DNA from 3 places in the Pseudoalteromonas sp. SWXJZ94C genome. Region 3 is predicted to be linked to each of the others. Evidence: predicted binding sites of a transcription regulator. Region 3 holds the regulator's gene; each other region holds the start of a gene.

Region 1 (6,113 bases), on a different contig from region 3:
GTGTCGTGAATCAACATAGCGAGTTCGCGATGTAATAGTTCGTCATCAGCTAAGTTTAGCTCTATTAAACGCTTTAAATAAGTAATGCTGTCTATATCAATATGGTGGCATTTTAAACCAATATGATCGGCTTCTATATGGCACACCACAACCTCCATTTTTATTTCTATTTCGCTTTGAGGAAGTATAAAACGCAGTATTGCATTAGAATTAGTGTTACTTATAAAAGCATCGCATTTAGTGATTAATGCGCCATGCAAAGATACATCAAGTAATTTACATGGGTATTGGTGATCATTAAAAATTACTTGTGCATCGGTTGAAAATAAAACACGAGAAAACTGACGACGATTTTGCATAACCTAATTTAGCCTTACTGTTTTTATAATAAATTAAGCATAGCGGGTAATTCTCTACATGCTAGCAGGATATGCTCCTGTAATGCTGGTGGCATAAAAAAGCCCCGCATAAATGCAGGGCTTAGTATTACTGTAATAAATTAATTACGGTAAATATTAACCAATTTTTTTGTACTTAATACGTTTAGGTTCAGTTGCTGCTGCACCAAGTGTCTTTTTAAGCCACTCTTCGTATTCAGTATAGTTACCATCAAAAAAGTTAATTTGACCTTCGTCGCGGTAATCTAAAATGTGCGTAGCAATACGGTCAAGGAACCAACGGTCATGCGAGATACACATTACACAACCAGGGAACTCTAAAATAGCGTTTTCTAGTGCGCGTAGTGTTTCAACGTCCAAGTCATTGGTTGGCTCATCGAGTAGTAACACATTACCGCCAGCTTTTAATAACTTAGCAAGGTGTAAACGGTTACGCTCACCACCTGATAGGTCTTTAACAAACTTTTGCTGATCGTTACCTTTAAAGTTAAAGCGACTTACATACGCACGGCTTTGGAACTCAAAGTTACCAATTTTCAGTACGTCTTGACCGTCTGATATTTCTTGGAAAACAGTTTTGCTTTCGTCCATACCGTCGCGGAACTGATCAACGGTAGCAATGTGTACGCTTTCGCCAATAGTAATGCTACCGCTGTCTTGCTTTTGCTCACCACTGATCATTTTAAACAGCGTTGATTTACCCGCGCCATTCGCACCAATAATGCCCACAATGGCACCTTTTGGCATGCTAAAACTTAAATCGTCAATTAAAACGCGATCGCCAAAACTCTTACGAAGATTAGTTACTTCAAGTACTTGGTCGCCTAAACGCGGACCTGGTGGAATAAACATCTCGTTAGTTTCGTTACGTTTTTGGTAATCAGACTGCTGCATTTCAGTAAACTGAGCCATACGTGCTTTTGACTTAGCTTGACGACCTTTAGGGTTTGAACGAACCCATTCAAGTTCTTGCGCAATTGATTTTTGACGTGCCTTTTCAGATTTTTGTTCTTGCTGTAAGCGCGCATCTTTTTGTTCAAGCCAAGAAGAGTAGTTACCTTCCCATGGAATACCTTCACCACGGTCGAGCTCTAATATCCAACCAGCTACATTATCAAGGAAGTAACGGTCATGCGTTACCGCCACAACAGTGCCTTCGTAATCGTGTAAGAAGCGCTCAAGCCATGCAACCGACTCAGCATCCAAGTGGTTAGTTGGTTCATCGAGAATAAGCATGTCTGGTTTTTCAAGCAATAATCGACATATAGCAACACGACGACGCTCACCACCTGAAAGGTGCTCAATTTTAGCATCCCATTCTGGTAAACGAAGTGCATCAGCAGCACGCTCTAAAACGTTATCAATGTTGTGACCATCGTGCGCCTGAATAACAGCTTCAAGCTCGCCTTGCTCTTTTGCAAGTGCGTCAAAGTCAGCGTCTTCCATGGCGTATTCGTTATACACTTCGTCAAGACGTTTAAGTGCGTGTTTAACTTCGCCAACAGCTTCTTCAACAATTTCACGAACTGTTTTGCTTTCGTCTAAAACAGGCTCTTGCGGTAAATAACCAATTTTTGTACCAGGCTGAGGATGTGCATCACCTTCAAAATCTTGGTCAACACCGGCCATAATACGTAGTAACGTAGATTTACCAGAACCGTTTAAACCAAGCACACCAATTTTAGCGCCAGGAAAAAAGTGTAACGAAATATCTTTTAAGATAGTGCGCTTAGGTGGCACAACCTTAGATACTCGACTCATCGAGAATATAAATTTATCAGGTAAAACCATGGAGGAAAGCCTTCAAATAATAATAAAAATTTCAATGTTGTATTGTAGTGGCTGACGGGTGAAACAGTCAACGAATGCTGTATAGAACTATACACTTGTGTTGGTAATGGATGCGTTTATAGCTTATTAAAAGCTCATTAAAATGCGGTTATTACAAAGTCCGTAATGTGTAAGATAATGTAATGCATTGTTTTATATTGTTCGAAGATATTTCAATTTGAGTAAAAAAGAGACAAGATGTTTACAGGTTACAAAAAAGAAACAAATTTTAAGAGTTAGTCTAAAACTTGTTTTAAATCATAAGTAGTCATCTAGTATTAATTACGTTTAAGGAATGAACATGAAAACAACAACAGTTATAAAATTAAGCGCGTTACTTTTAGGTTTATATTCATTTTCGAGCCACGCAGACATGCTCCGTGTAAGCGGCTATTACCATGGAGTAGGTATGGGCTCAACACAGATTGATGTTCATGAAAGTGATAGCTTACAATTTACAACGCTTTACGGACGGTTTGGTTATCAGTTTTCGCAATACTTTGCATTAGAAGGGCGTGTAGGGTTTGGATTAAATGATGAATTAGCACCTTTAAATGGAGTTGTTTTTACTCAAAACCCACAAGACGGCTCGCTCACCTCAGAACCCATTCAGAGCCAAATTGATTCAAGCCTTGATTTGCAAACAAGTATATTTGTAAAAGCTAATTACCCAATTTCATCTCGAGCTGATGTGTTTTTATTTGGGGGCTATGGCAGAAATAAATTAAGTTATAATGAAGGCGACTTAAGAAACCTGGCAGAATCAATAATTGGTACAGATACAAAAACTTCGCTTATAACTGAGCAAAACTATGATGAAGGCGGCGTAACTTACGGAACTGGAGTTGACTATATGTTAAGTCAACAATGGCAAGTAAGTGCAGAGTATCAATATTTTGATGCAGATCAAGGCGATATTTACGCACTTAATTTATCTGTGATTTACCGTTTTTAACTGCATATGCGCTACTCGTTTTTAGTAGCGCTACTTCAAAATATTAAAGCTGGTTGTTTTATAATAAAGGTGTTTTTCCTCATACACATCATCTCGGTAAATCCTAATTTAATAGAATGAATAAATTTCATTTAGACATCTATACATCTAGAGGTTGATATTTTTTACTTTCAGTTCATAATTAACTTTCGGTTTTTATGAGCAGGAGTAAAAATATGCCAATTACAGTAAAAGACGAGTTACCGGCTATTGCACGTTTACGTCAAGAAAACGTATTTGTAATGCCAAAAACACGTGCAAAAACGCAAGAAATACGCCCAATGCGTTTGGCTATTTTAAACTTAATGCCTAATAAAGTAGAAACCGAAGTTCAGTTTATTCGTTTGCTTGCCAACTCGCCTTTGCAAGTAAATGTAGAACTACTGCGCCTCGACACTCACCGCAGTAGCAGTAATTCAGAAGAGCACCTTGATACCTTTTATCGTTATTTTTCTGAGGTTAAAGACAACAATTACGATGCGTTAATTGTAACCGGTGCGCCACTTGCCCATTTAGAATACGACGATGTAGCGTATTGGGATGAGCTAAAGGTCATTATTGATTGGGCTGAGCAACATGTTACCTCTACGTTATTTTCGTGCTGGGCAGCACATGCAGCGCTATATCACCGTTACAATTTAAAGCGTGATTTAAAAGACGACAAACTGTGTGGTGTATTTACCCACCAATGTTACTTTGATCACGGCGCACTGACTCGCGGATTCGACGACACCTTTTTAGTACCGCACTCACGTTATGGCCACATTGATATAAATAAAATAAACGCCTGCGATGAGCTAGTTGTACTGGCTGGTTCTGAGCGAGTAGGGGCTTACTTACTTAAAAATAAATCGGGTAGCCAAGTGTTTATAACCGGCCACCCAGAGTACGACGCCGACTCGCTAAAAGCAGAATACGACCGCGATTGTAAAAAAAGCCCTAATGCACCAAAACCCGAAAATTATTTTCCGGATGACGATGCAACCAAACAACCTTCAAAAACGTGGCAAAGCCATGCTTTTTTACTTTTTTCGAACTGGTTAAATTACTACGTGTACCAAACCACACCGTATGATATTAATTTAGTTAGCCAAGACGTGAGGACTAACAACTATGCCGAATAACGCTCCTACAAATAATAAGCAAGCCGAAATAAGCGCCGCATTAAAAGAACGCATTTTAATTTTAGATGGCGCTATGGGCACCATGATCCAAGATCATAAGCTAGAAGAAGAAGACTATCGCGGAGAGCGTTTTAAAGACTGGCATGTATTAATTAAAGGTAATAACGATTTATTAAGCCTAACCAAGCCTAATTTAATCACTGATATTCATCGTGGTTTTTTATCAGCGGGCGCCGATATTATCGAAACCAATACGTTTAACTCGACCACTATTTCGATGGAAGATTACGACATGGCAAGCCTAAGTCGTGAAATAAACCTAGAGTCGGCTAAATTAGCACGCGCCATTTGTGATGAATTTACGGCTAAAACGCCAGAAAAACCACGTTATGTAGCCGGTGTTTTAGGGCCGACATCTAAAACGTGTTCAATTTCGCCAGACGTAAACGATCCGGGTTACCGAAATGTCACCTTTGACAAGCTGGTTACTGCGTATATTGAATCAACACTTGCATTAATGGAAGGCGGCGCCGATTTAATACTAATCGAAACTATATTCGATACCCTTAACGCAAAAGCCGCCTCGTTTGGCGTAGAAGAAGCCTTTGAGCAAGCAGGACGTAAATTACCAGTTATGATTTCGGGTACTATTACCGACGCCTCTGGTCGTACGCTTTCGGGGCAAACAACCGAAGCATTTTATAATTCTATTCGCCATATTAAGCCTATTTCAATTGGTTTAAACTGTGCGCTTGGTCCTGATTTACTGCGCCAGTATGTAGAAGAGTTATCGCGCGTGTGCGAAACCTTTACATCGGTACATCCTAATGCGGGCTTACCAAATGAGTTTGGTGAATACGACTTAGAAGCGGGCGATATGGCAACCGAAATTATCGATTGGGGTAAATCGGGCTTTATTAATATAGTAGGCGGATGCTGTGGCACCACGCCTGCGCATATTCGCGCTTTTGCAAAAGGTTTAGCGGGCGTTAAACCACGCCAGCTACCAGAGCTTGAAGTACGCATGCGTTTATCAGGCCTTGAAGCCTGTAACTTAAATTAAGGAGCCAACATGACCCAACAAATAGCAGTATTTACTAATGTCGGCGAACGTACCAATGTAACGGGTTCTGCCATGTTTAAACGTTTAATCATGGAAGAAGACTTTGAAGCCGCGCTAACAGTGGCACGCGAACAAGTAGAAAATGGCGCACAGGTTATTGATATAAACATGGACGAAGCCATGTTGGACTCAAAAGCCGCCATGGTTAAGTTTTTAAACTTAATAGCCTCAGAGCCTGATATTTCTCGCGTACCAATTATGGTCGACTCCTCAAAATGGGAAGTAATAGAAGCAGGCTTAAAGTGTATTCAAGGCAAGGCAATTGTTAACTCAATATCGCTAAAAGAGGGTGAAGAGCCGTTTATTCGCCAAGCTAAAATAATAAAACGCTTTGGTGCAGCCGCTGTTGTAATGGCGTTTGATACCGACGGGCAAGCCGACACGGCAGACCGTAAGTTCGCAATATGTGCGCGCAGTTATAAAATATTGGTAGAAGACATTGGCTTTGCGCCAGAAGATATTATATTCGACCCTAATATATTTGCCGTAGCCACCGGTATTGAAGAGCACGATAACTACGCCGTAGAATTTATTGAAGGCACTCGCCGTATTAAGCAAAATTTGCCGCACTGTAAAGTGTCGGGCGGTGTATCAAATGTATCGTTTTCGTTTAGGGGTAATAACCCCGTACGTGAAGCCATTCA
Region 2 (6,113 bases), on a different contig from region 3:
AAGTAGACGCCGTAAATAATAGCTTTTGATATGTTTTCTTGCCTATACTGAAGCTAATATATAGCCGAGGTAAAGTTAATGTTTGAAATTGATCAATGGGCATTCTCTGGTGTGGATGGCCAAATATCACTGCATAAATGGCAAAAAACCATAGACCTTATTACGGGGCTTTTTTCAGCCCCGTCGGGTTATATAGTTCAGGTAACAAGTAAAGGCTATCGCGTTGTCATTAAAAGCAACGAAGGAAACTCTAATTTTGAAACTAATCCAATACTCCCTCCTCAAACACCTCTTTTTTGTCGCCATGTAGCTGAAACTAATAATACTTTATACGTTAATGATGCAAGTAAAAACGATTTATGGAATACCTTGCCAGAAGTGATTGATGAGGGCATCGAATCCTACTCAGGTTTACCAATTCATTGGCCAGAAGGCGAAATGTTTGGCACTTTATGCTTAAAAGATACTAAAAAAACAAGCTATACCAATGAATATTTTGAACTCATAGAACAACTACGCGATTTAATTGAAGACGATCTAGCGCTTGTTTATAGTTATGAGCAAATGCGCGAAATAGCCATGTTAGACTCATTAACGAATATTTATAATCGTCGAGCACTGAGTTTACTTGCTCAGCAAAAGCTTAACTTAGCGCAGCGTTTAGGGTTTGATGTGTGTTGTATGTTTATTGATATAAACGACTTTAAAAAATTAAACGATACCTGTGGGCATGAAGTTGGCGACAAAGCCTTAATTATATTGGCAGATACCCTAAAAATTCACTTAAGAAATGCCGATATAGTAGGGCGATTAGGTGGCGATGAGTTTGTTACGGTGATGCAAGTAAGCGATAAGAGTAAAATTAACTATATCATGGATAAAATATCCTCTGAGTACTCAAAAGCTTTACTTAAAGAGAATGTGTGCGATTTATCGCTCAGTATTGGTTACAGTTTTACTGATAAACAAAAGCAGCCCTTTGAAGCGCTATTAAATGATGCAGACCATGCAATGTATAAAAATAAACAAGCGTACAAGCTTGCTAAAAAAGCGCAGTAATAAGAATAGTTTAAAATTTAATTACGTAGTTTGAGTTGATTTTACTCAATTCATTTTTAATTAGCAAAAAAGGTATTATGAAAAATTGTATTTATCACTGTTTCCTTTTAACTTATTAATTAATGTAACTACATCAATTAGGGATTGAATATTATGTGCCCAGTGGTTAAATTCTTCTGAAATAACCTTAAAATAATAAGTTCTTTTTTATGTTTTAATCATTCATCAAGAGCTTATTTAGATATTTATTATAGAGCATGGAGGGCGTAATGAAGCCTAAGCAGATTATTATTATTCGTCATGGGCAATCTCAAGCAAACATAGATAAAGGGATGTATGAGCATACTCCTGATCATTTAGTTAATTTAACTGAATCAGGTAAAGAGCAATGTATAAAAACGGGTGTAAAACTAAACGAACTGCTAGCAAATAAAAATGTAACTGTGTGGTCCTCACCTTATAACAGAGCAAGGCAAACAACTGAGCTAATCACCTCTGAGCTAAAAAGTAATATTAAATATAAAGAAGATCCTAGATTACGTGAACAAGATTGGGGGAATTTTTATACGCAAGATGAGGCTCGCCTTAAATATGAAGATCGCAAAAGGCATAGTTACTTTTTTTATCGTATAGAAAATGGTGAATCAGGTGCAGATGTATATGATCGAATTTCTACGTTTTTAGAAACGCTGTATCGCGATTTTTCTCAAGATAATTGGACCGATAGTCTTGTTATTAGTACACATGGTATTACAGCTTTAGTCTTTTTAATGCGCTATTTTCATTGGTCGTATGAGCAATATGAAGAAGCTGAAAAGTTTTTTAATTGTGGGTTTGTTGTGCTTGAGCTCGATGAAGAATCAGAACGATATCATTTATCAATTGATATGCGAGAAGGCATTGATAGTGTACTTGAATCTGATTTATGAAAGCTAAAATGTAAAAAGGAGCTTAATGCTGGAATTATCGATAATTAATTCAAAACCCATAGCTGATCATATTTTAGAGATATATTTTAGTGATGGGCATAAATATTTGGTTGATTTTCATCCATTTATTTTCTCTGTTGGGCACCCAGATTATGATATTTATAAACAGAGAAGGCATTTTCTCAATTATAAAATTGTAGATGGGAATTTAAATTGGGACGATTATAAAATGATTTTTCCAGTAGCAGACTTGTACAGTAATAGGCTTGTTAAGAGTAAGTAGCTTATTATTTATTATCTTTATATTCAGTTGAATAGCAGATTAAATTCAAAATATTGAGAAGTCTAATTATTTACTTTATGTAGATAAAACGTAAGAAAAGCTACCTCTTATCAAATTTATCTATGTAAAGTTCAACATAGAAAGGGAAATTTTTTTATAAACTTAACTACAAGAGTTTGGTTTATGTATTCAGGTATCGGCTTTATTGTATCTCTAGTCATAATAAGCTTATTTGATGCTTTTCCTCACTTTAGATTTATATCTAATGAGGGAATAATTTTTGGTGTTATGTGCTCCTCTATGGGGTTTGCCTTAAAAAGGCTTGAGAGTAATAACCAAAAACACCTTCAATAAATAGCTTAAGCTGAATATTTTTACTTGTATTTATTAATTTATTTTTCAAAGAATGGACATAAAAAAGCAAGCCATGAGGCTTGCCAAGAAGGGTGTTAATTAGCTCTTACCTAGCCTTTAAGCTATTAGCTTTTCCGCAAGGTTTAATTCCATAATGGCTTTTAATAAACGATATAAGTTAATTGACGCGTCAATTTCTTCTTTACGGTTTGTTAAGCTTTCAATATTTAGGCCCAGCGGTACATCTAAATGCGCACAGCTTTTAAGTATTAAGTCGAGGTTTTCGCGGCAAATACGTACTGATTCGCTTAATGTATTGTCTGCATCAAGCATGCGCCATTTAGTTGCCTCTGGCACTGAGATACCCAACCATTGCATAAAGTCTAAGGTTTTTTCGCCGCCGCACGGTGTAAACGTTAATATAATACGTTGAGGTGTAATACCCTGTGCTTTACATGTACGTGCGTAGCTAGTAATTAGCTCTATAGTCGCTTGTGCGTCGTAAACAGCTTGCGATATAAAAAACTGACAACCTTGTGCTGTTTTTTCTATTAATCGTTCGTGCTCATTTCGTTTACTTGAATGGCGCTCAGCAATAGTAACGCCACCTAAAAAGAAATCATCTGATTGCTCAGCCAATGCTTTATATGCGTCAGGCAGGCTTAACTTGATATCGCCTACCGATGACGGGCTACCTACTAAAACAACATTTTGTAAATCGTAGTCGTTTTTAGTTTCACTTAGCCAATCTTTAAATTCGCCTACGCCACGCTGCGCCACACTTTTATAAGTAATCACATCTTGTGCAGATAAATTACGAAGTAAATGGCTGTATTCACGCGGATCAACGGTTTGTTTAAACGCAAATGGACGGTCTTGATTAGTTCGGCTGCTTTCGTCTTGAATGTCGTAAATTATCACGCCGTCGTATTCAATTTCGTGTAAGCGACCTAATAGCTTTTCTGCAATGGTTTTTAATTGCGCTTTATCGGTGCCAATTTTAGGCGGGGTAGTACCAATAAGATAAACACCTTGGTTGGTGTCCACTATCTTCTCTTTTAGTGATAAAGCCATAATCCTCATTCCAGCTAAGTTTGTTTTGATGGATTTAATATAGCAGCCATTTAGACGTCTAGATAGATTTATTTAATGAAAGTTTTTCAACTAACATGATGTTTATTCATATTGCTTGTTCCTATAATTTATAATTGACACAGTTGTTTACATAATAAATTCCCTTTGGGCTCTTATATTTATTGGCTTTGGGGCATAATCGAGGGTGAGTTAGTAATACATCTGACAACAAATTTGCTCAATTTAAAAAGGGACAACAATGAAATTTAAATTATTAGCAACCAGCTTAGCGGTATCGCTGGCGTTAACAGGTTGCGCCATGCAACAAAACCAAAGCACGCAAACAACAGCACAACAAGAACAAGTAAATAAAGCTGATGATCGTGTTTTTTCACAAGATTACTTAATTGAAGAACTAGAAAACGGCTTACGCGTAATGGTTGTTAAAACCGATTACCCCGATGTCGTGTCGCTGCAAATTCCGGTATCGGTTGGATCGCGTAACGAAGTTGAAGAGGGCAAAACAGGTTTTGCTCACTTTTTTGAACACATGATGTTTAAAGGCTCACAAAAATATCCTGAAGATGTGTATTCAGACATATTAAAAAATTCAGGTGTTGATAACCGCGCGTACACAACAAACGATTACACCAACTACCATTTAAATTTTTCAAAGCAGCATCTTGATAAAGTACTTGAGCTTGAAGCTGATATTTTTCAAAACTTAACCTACACCGAAGAGCAATTTAGAACCGAAGCACAAACGGTAAAAGGTGAGTACTTAAAAAACAACGCGAGCCCAGTTCGTAAATTATTAAGCGCTGTACGCGAAGAAGCGTTTGATAAGCACACGTATAAACACACCACTATGGGCTTTTTTAAAGACATAGAAGCGATGCCTGATCAAATGGCGTACGGTAAAGAGTTTTTTGCTAAATTTTATAAGCCTGAGTATGTATCGCTGGTAATTGTGGGCGATGTAGAGCCAGAAGAAACAATGGCAATGGTTAAAAAGCATTGGGGCAGCTGGAAAAAAGGTAACTACGTTGCTGACATTAAGGCAGAGCCTGTTCAACAAGAACCAAAATATTTGCACCAGCAAGATGAAGCGCTACCAGGGCATTGGTTACTTGTATCCTACAAAGGCGCTGCGTGGAAGCCTGCCAAAAAAGACAGAGCGGCACTTGATTTAATATCACAACTTTATTTTTCAAACAATTCAGATTTATACCAAGAGCTAGTGGTCGACAAACAAATTGCCAGCCAAATGTTTACCTATAACCCAGAGACTAAAGATCCGGGTTTATTACACGTATTTGTTAAAGTAGAAAGCGCAGACGATTTAGCCACTGCACGCGATGCTATTAACCGCACTTATGCAAAAGCACGCACTGAGCTTGTTGATGAGCAAAAGCTGAGTGATTTAAAATCAAACCTTAAATACAGTTTTATTAATGGTCTTGATTCGTCGCAAGCGATTGCATCAACCCTTGCCAGCTACATGCACTTTGAGCGCGATCCAGAGGTTATAAACCAGCTTTATAAATCATCAGATAACATTACCAGCGCAGATATTAAAGCCGTTGCTAATAAATACTTTACCGATAACGCCCGTACCACATTAACGATGTCGGCACTTGATAAAGCCCCAGGGTTTGAGCAAGAAGTTGATTTAAATGCACTTACTGCAAAGCTTGAGCAAGCACCTGCGGCACCTGTATTTAAAGTGCTTGATAAAACCAATAGTTCACCATTAATTGATGTTAACTTTTTATTCAATACCGGTGCGGCTGCCGACCCTCAAGGCAAAAAAGGCGTTGCTGCGTTAACTGCGGCTATGCTTGCAAAAGGTGGCTCGCAGGCGACAAGCTATAAAGATATTCAAAAAGCACTTTATCCGCTTGCGGGTAGTTTTGGTTATCAAATAGATAAAGAAATGCTGTCGTTTCAAGGGCGTATTCATAAAGATAACGCGGCGCAGTGGTATGCACTTGTGAGCGATCAATTACTAAACCCAGGTTTTAGAGATGACGACTTTAAACGCCTTAAAAAAGAAATGATTGACGGTATTAAATCAGGCTTAAAAGCATCTAACGATGAAGAGCTAGGCAAAGAAGTGCTATACAGCGCGCTTTATAAAAATCATCCTTACGAAAGTTACAATTACGGTGATATTTCGGATTTAGAAGCGCTGACGCTGGATGATGTTAAAGCATTTTATAACAGTGAGCTTACGCAATCTAAACTCACGGTTGGCTTAATTGGGGCTGTACCTGCAAACCTTAAAGCTAAAATGATGAGCGATTTTGCAACGCTACCAAAGGGTGAGCAAAGCCGTTTAAGTATTCCTGATGCGCCAGAGCTTAAAGGTCATCATGCAACTATTGTAGAAAAGTCTGCGCAATCGACCGCAG
Region 3 (6,113 bases):
CAATCGTTTTTTTACTAAATCCTAAAGCTTTTAGCTCAGTTAATGACGATTTACCCGATTGCGATAATTGCTTTAATAAGTTGAGCTGCGTTTTTGCTTTTAACGAAGGTACTTTGGCGCCTTTTTCTGTAAGTGCGACCATGTTAATACTGGTTTTATCTGGCGACTCACCTTGGCGTAATGCACTTGGTAATGCTATGTGGATAGTTTCACCTAGCGGATAACAGTAATAACGGGCAGTAAAACTAAGTAGTTCTATATGCTGCGATGATAAAATAGGGGTATCGTCAATAACTTCAAAAATACTTTTAATTTTGTTTTCAGGTACTTCAGTCGTGTTTTTGAGTGCCAGTACTACAGCAACTTTACGTTGATTACCAAAAGGCACTAAAACGCGCATACCAGGTTTTAAGTCTGAGGCAATATTAGTGAGTTGCTCGTCTATTTTATAATCAAAGGTGCGTGGTAGTGGAACCTTTATTGCAACTTCAACAAAACGCATAACAACTCTACCTATAAAATTAATGCTGTAATGTACTAAAAATATAGCTAAAAACCTACAAGCAAATTGTAGTTGCTTTAGTATTTGATTACTTTTTTAGCAAAAAATATAATTAAAACTTGTGTGCGGGGTTGTTGTTGGATAAAATCCGGCTCCAACAATTTGTTTTAACGACGTATGGTACCAAACTACGGGTTTGGAGAGCGATGCGGCCTTAACTAGAGGTTTCTATGAAAGAAGGTATTCACCCTAAGTACGAAGTAATTTCAGCAACATGTTCATGCGGAAATGAATTCGAAACAAGCTCTACTTTATGTAAAAACATTCACTTAGACGTATGTTCTGCGTGTCACCCGTTTTACACTGGTAAGCAAAAAGTTTTAGACACTGGCGGACGTGTTGATCGTTTCAACAAGCGTTTCGGTGCACTTGGTAGCAAGAAGTAATTATTGCTGTCTAGTTGAGAAAAGCACCTTAGGGTGCTTTTTTTATACCTATAATTTATCTCATTTATTTATTTTTTATTTTAATTATCCCCTTTCTTCTTCGTATCACTATTTTCTGCTTTTATTATGAGTATGCATAAACCTCTGCAGACAAACTGCATAATTGTCTCTATATTTTTAATTATCTAATTTTAACTACGTTGTTAAATGCAGCTAACATGAAGATAAATGTTTTAAAAGTAACGATTTAAGTCATTTAATATGGTTTATATTAAAGTCTCAACTGCGCGCTACATCAAAAATCACAACACGCTAAAAGTGCTTTTAAAACTATATTTTAGATGAATTTTTGCTCATGAAATGTTGCTGTGTTTTAGCTGTTTTTTAAAAAAACCTCTTAAAATCAATGCATCTAGCAGATAACAGGATAGATCTGATATTACTTGGAATTTAAAAATAATAAGGGTATCGTAACCCAGACAACACCTCTCACTTTAACTTAAATTGCAGGATACAATCGCGTTATGTCAGACTTTCGTGAACAAGCACTACATTATCATTCTCATCCCGTTCCAGGCAAAATCAGCATTGAGCTAACTAAGCCAGCTGAAACGGTTCAAGACTTAGCGTTAGCATATAGTCCAGGGGTTGCCGAACCTGTGCGTGAAATTGCCGCTGATCCTGCAAATGCTTACAAATATACCGGTAAAGGCAATATGGTTGCGGTAATTACCAATGGCACTGCCATTTTAGGGTTAGGTAATTTAGGTCCTCTTGCATCTAAGCCGGTAATGGAAGGTAAAGCTTTATTATTTAAACGTTTTGCGGGTCTAGATTCAATCGATATTGAAGTTAAGCACAAAACAACAGAAGATTTTATTAACACGGTTGCTAATATTGCCGACACATTCGGTGGTATTAACCTTGAAGATATTAAGGCGCCAGAGTGTTTTGAAATTGAAAAAGCACTCATTGAGCGCTGTAGTATTCCTGTTTTTCATGATGATCAACATGGCACTGCAATCGTTACCGCTGCGGGTATGTTAAATGCACTCGAAGTACAAGAAAAATCAATCGAAGATGCTACTATTGTATGCTTAGGTGCTGGTGCTGCGGCCGTTGCATGTATGGAGCTATTAATAAAGTGTGGCGCACTGCGTGAACACATTTACATGCTGGACCGCAAAGGAGTTATCCATACTCGCCGTGAAGATCTAAATGAGTATAAAAAATTATTTGCTAATAATACAGATAAACGCACATTACAAGATGTAATTGCAGATGCAGATGTATTCGTTGGTGTATCAGGTCCTAATTTATTAGGAGCTGAAGATTTAAAGCTTATGGCAGATAAGCCGGTTGTGTTTGCGTGCTCAAACCCTGATCCTGAAATTGATCCTGCACTTGCACACAGCGCACGCAATGATTTAATTATGGCGACAGGGCGTTCTGATTATCCAAATCAGGTTAATAATGTTTTGTGTTTCCCGTTTATTTTTCGTGGTGCGCTTGATGTACGCGCAAGTGCTATTAACGATGAAATGAAAATAGCAGCAGTAGAAGCTATTCGCAGCATTGCAAAAGAGCCTGTACCTGTTGAAGTGCTAAAAGCCGCTGGTGTAGATAAGCTAGAATTTGGTGCGCAGTATATTATTCCAAAACCAATGGACCCACGTTTATTACCACGCATAGCAAGAGCGGTTGCTCTTGCTGCTGTTGAATCTGGTGTAGCGCAAATTGAGTTGCCAGAAAACTATATGCAGTAAACCTATACAGTAGCGTTACACAGTAAAATTTAGTCATAAAAAAACCTCAGTAATTACTGAGGTTTTTTTGTTTTACTTTATCTATTTATTCGTCATCTAAAACAGGGACTTCTAACCCCATTTCTTGCATTATTTTTTTCACTTCTTCTGGTACTTTTTCTGCGTTATCTTTACGTAGGTCGTCGTCATTAGGTAACGGTTGACCTGTAAATGCATGTAAAAACGCTTCACATAATAACTCACTGTTTGTTGCATGACGCAGGTTATTAATTTGACGGCGAGTACGTTCGTCAGTTAATACCTTTAATACATTTAGTGGGATCGAAACGGTAATTTTCTTAACTTGTTCTGATTTTTTACCGTGTTCTGCGTATGGGTGAATATACTCACCATTCCATTTAGCCATAAGATGTATCGTTGCCTCAGATTATTAATTGCTCACACGGCATAAAAAGCGTGTGAATATGCGTGAAATTCTATCGATTTAAAAAAGATAGTCAAATACTTGTTGTTTAGCCATCTAGAGGTTTAAATGTTTTGACTTCTTAAATTGAATAAATTACTCTTTTAGACGTCTAAACATCCAAATTAATTAGGTGACGAATATGAGCGAAAAAAACAAAGCAACCATTGCAGTTCGTAGCGGTGTAGAAGCCGATAAACATCATGGAGCAGTGGTAGCACCAATTTATTTATCGACTACTTATTCGTTTGCCGACTTCGATACTAAGCGTGCATATGACTACGGTCGCAGTGGTAATCCTAATCGCGATATTTTAGCTGAGACGCTTGCAGAGCTCGAAGGTGGAGTGCGCGGCATAATTACAGCCACAGGTATGGCGGCTGTGCATTTAGCAACTCAGCTGCTTAATCACGATGATACATTAGTGATCCCACACGACTGCTACGGTGGAAGCTACCGTTTATTTACTTCGTTACAAAAACGTGGCTTGCTAAAGCTTGAAGTTTTAGATTTAACAAAGCCAGAAAGTCTTCAAAAAATATTAGCAATTAAACCAAAACTAATTTGGATCGAAACACCAAGTAATCCAGTGCTACGTTTAACTGACATAAAAGCAGTAACCGATATTGCAAAGCAATGCGGGGCATTAGTGGCTGCCGATAACACGTTCTTGTCGCCAGCCCTGCAAAACCCAATTAAGTTTGGTGTAGATATTGTGGTGCATTCAACCACTAAATATATTAATGGACATTCCGATGTTGTGGGCGGCGCTGTTATTACTGCAACACAAGAGCTTGGTGATGAGCTTGCTTGGTGGGCTAATAATATAGGTATTACAGGTGCTCCATTTGATAGTTATTTAACACTGCGTGGTTTACGTACTTTGAACGTGCGCCTAAGGCAGCACCAAGAAAATGCATTAGCAATCGCTAAATATCTTGAAAACTCTGAATTTGTTAGCCAAGTTTATTATCCTGGCCTTGAGTCGCATCCTCAACATGCACTCGCTAAAGCACAACAACTTGGCTTTGGTGGCATGGTTAGTTTTGATATTAAAGGCGACATAAACGATGCCGCAGCATTTTTAACAAGCTTACATGATTTTAGTTTGGCTGAATCACTTGGCGGGGTAGAGAGCTTAATTTGTCACCCTGCGACAATGACTCATGCAGCAATGGAGGAAAAAGCACGTTTAGAGGCGGGTGTTGGTGATACGTTGATTCGAATTTCGGTTGGTATTGAAGATATACAAGATTTACTCGCTGATCTGGAGCGTGTGTTTAGCCTTGTTAAACCAGGTCAACAGCTTAATGCCAATCGACTAGGTAAAGGTGCTGGGTAGTCTAACGGTAACGTTAAGCAAAGTGCTGCTCATCCTGCACTTTGGTAATTAGCACCCATAAAATGGATTGGTAGAATATGGTTAATTGCGTACATAAATTTGGTGGTTCGAGTTTGAGTTCGACCGAGCGCTATCAAAGCGTTGCAAAGATTATTTTAGCTCATACTCAACCTAGTGATTGTGTGGTGGTATCTGCATCAGGTAAAACAACTGATACTCTAGTAACGCTATGGCAAAGTTATCAGCAACAAGATATGCAAGTTGTGGCTGATATATTATTACAGCTAAGTAATCACCAAAGTGATTTGATTGAGCAATTGTTACAAGCGGATCTTAAACGCAGTGCACTTAAAACATTAAATGAAGAATTAAGTTTAATTACAGAATTAGCTAAAAATAAGCAATTGCAAGAAGCTGTGTTACTCGCTCATGGTGAATTATGGTCGGCGCGTTTATTAGCAACTTATTTACAGCAACTAAATATTGATGCCTGCGCGCAAGATGCTAGAGAGTTATTTTCTTTAAATAATGGGCAACTATTACATACACAAAATGTTAAGCAATGCAGCGACTTAATCGATCATAGTAAAATTAACGTAGTAACAGGATTTATTGCTAAAAATACTAATGGCGATACTGTAACGTTGGGCCGTAATGGCAGCGATTATAGCGCGACCTTATTAGCAAGTTACTGTAATGCAAAGCAAGTATGCATTTGGACTGACACTCAAGGCGTGTTTAGCGCCGATCCTCGTAAAGTTAGTAAAGCGATTAAATACGCTAAAATATGCCGAGGGCAGGCTAATTTATTAGCCAGATTGGGTAACCCTGTACTTCACGCAAAAACGTTATCTCCACTTAAAAATACAGATATAAAACTGGCTGTTCGCAGTAGTTTTGACGTGCAAGCAGGTCAAACAGATATTGTAAAAGAGGGTAGTGTTAAACAAAAGCGCTTTATAACAACGTTACATAATGTGGACTTATTAACGATTGATGAGCTTAGTGAAGGAGAGGTTGCAGATATCAGCCAGCTTATTCAGCATAGCCTTCATCATTTCAATCAAAGTGGGGAAACTTATTTAATCGTACCTGCTGCTGCAACAAATCAGATTGTAAGTTATTTTTCAGGCAGAGCTAATATTAGTGAGTCGAATTTAAATGGTTGTGCGGTTATTGCATCAGAGCAAGATATTAATGCGTTGAACTTACAAGCTCTCGATGTATTAAATCAACAAAGCATTAAGCCTAGGTTTGTTCATCAAGGGTGCGGCTATGCACTGTTGCTGACTGATCAACTTATTGATAGTGATGTACTGAGTATATTGCACGACCAACTGATAAATAAAGGTCAAGAAATAGCATTAATAGTGGCAGGGCTTGGCAATGTAGGTAAGGTTTTTATTGATCAGTTGTCTTCGCAAATTAAACGCTTGCCAAATGATTATAGTATTAAACTGGTAAGTTTAGTTCGCTCAACACAAATGCTATTTAATGCCAGTGGTATTAATACCCAGCAGTGGGATACGCAATGGCAGCATGAAGCATGCAAATATAATAAGTCTGATTTATTACATGTGATTAGTGAGCTCGA

The links. Region 3 encodes MetJ, which represses methionine synthesis genes. Its sites were predicted from a motif close to TAGACGTCTAGACGTCTA; they were not measured.
Positions count from the first base shown of each region.
Region 1: the regulator MetJ is predicted to act here: its motif matches at 3,316-3,333, upstream of metA (homoserine O-succinyltransferase).
Region 2: the regulator MetJ is predicted to act here: its motif matches at 3,743-3,760, upstream of I6F65_RS19575 (methylenetetrahydrofolate reductase).

Region 1 is NZ_JADYXF010000004.1:104,035-110,147, reverse strand. It holds gene I6F65_RS02755 (PilZ domain-containing protein) at 1-359, opposite strand, end outside; gene ettA (energy-dependent translational throttle protein EttA) at 516-2,189, opposite strand; gene I6F65_RS02745 (porin family protein) at 2,530-3,183, shown strand; gene metA (homoserine O-succinyltransferase) at 3,399-4,346, shown strand; gene I6F65_RS02735 (homocysteine S-methyltransferase family protein) at 4,336-5,409, shown strand; gene metH (methionine synthase) at 5,419-6,113, shown strand, end outside.
Region 2 is NZ_JADYXF010000066.1:1,061-7,173, reverse strand. It holds gene I6F65_RS19595 (DEAD/DEAH box helicase) at 1-19, shown strand, start outside; gene I6F65_RS19590 (sensor domain-containing diguanylate cyclase) at 79-1,059, shown strand; gene I6F65_RS19585 (histidine phosphatase family protein) at 1,329-1,988, shown strand; gene I6F65_RS19580 (DUF2442 domain-containing protein) at 2,014-2,271, shown strand; gene I6F65_RS19575 (methylenetetrahydrofolate reductase) at 2,743-3,699, opposite strand; gene I6F65_RS19570 (pitrilysin family protein) at 3,959-6,113, shown strand, end outside.
Region 3 is NZ_JADYXF010000037.1:24,344-30,456, forward strand. It holds gene priA (primosomal protein N') at 1-502, opposite strand, end outside; gene rpmE (50S ribosomal protein L31) at 733-948, shown strand; gene I6F65_RS15595 (malic enzyme-like NAD(P)-binding protein) at 1,473-2,714, shown strand; gene metJ (met regulon transcriptional regulator MetJ) at 2,800-3,120, opposite strand; gene metB (cystathionine gamma-synthase) at 3,320-4,519, shown strand; gene metL (bifunctional aspartate kinase/homoserine dehydrogenase II) at 4,597-6,113, shown strand, end outside.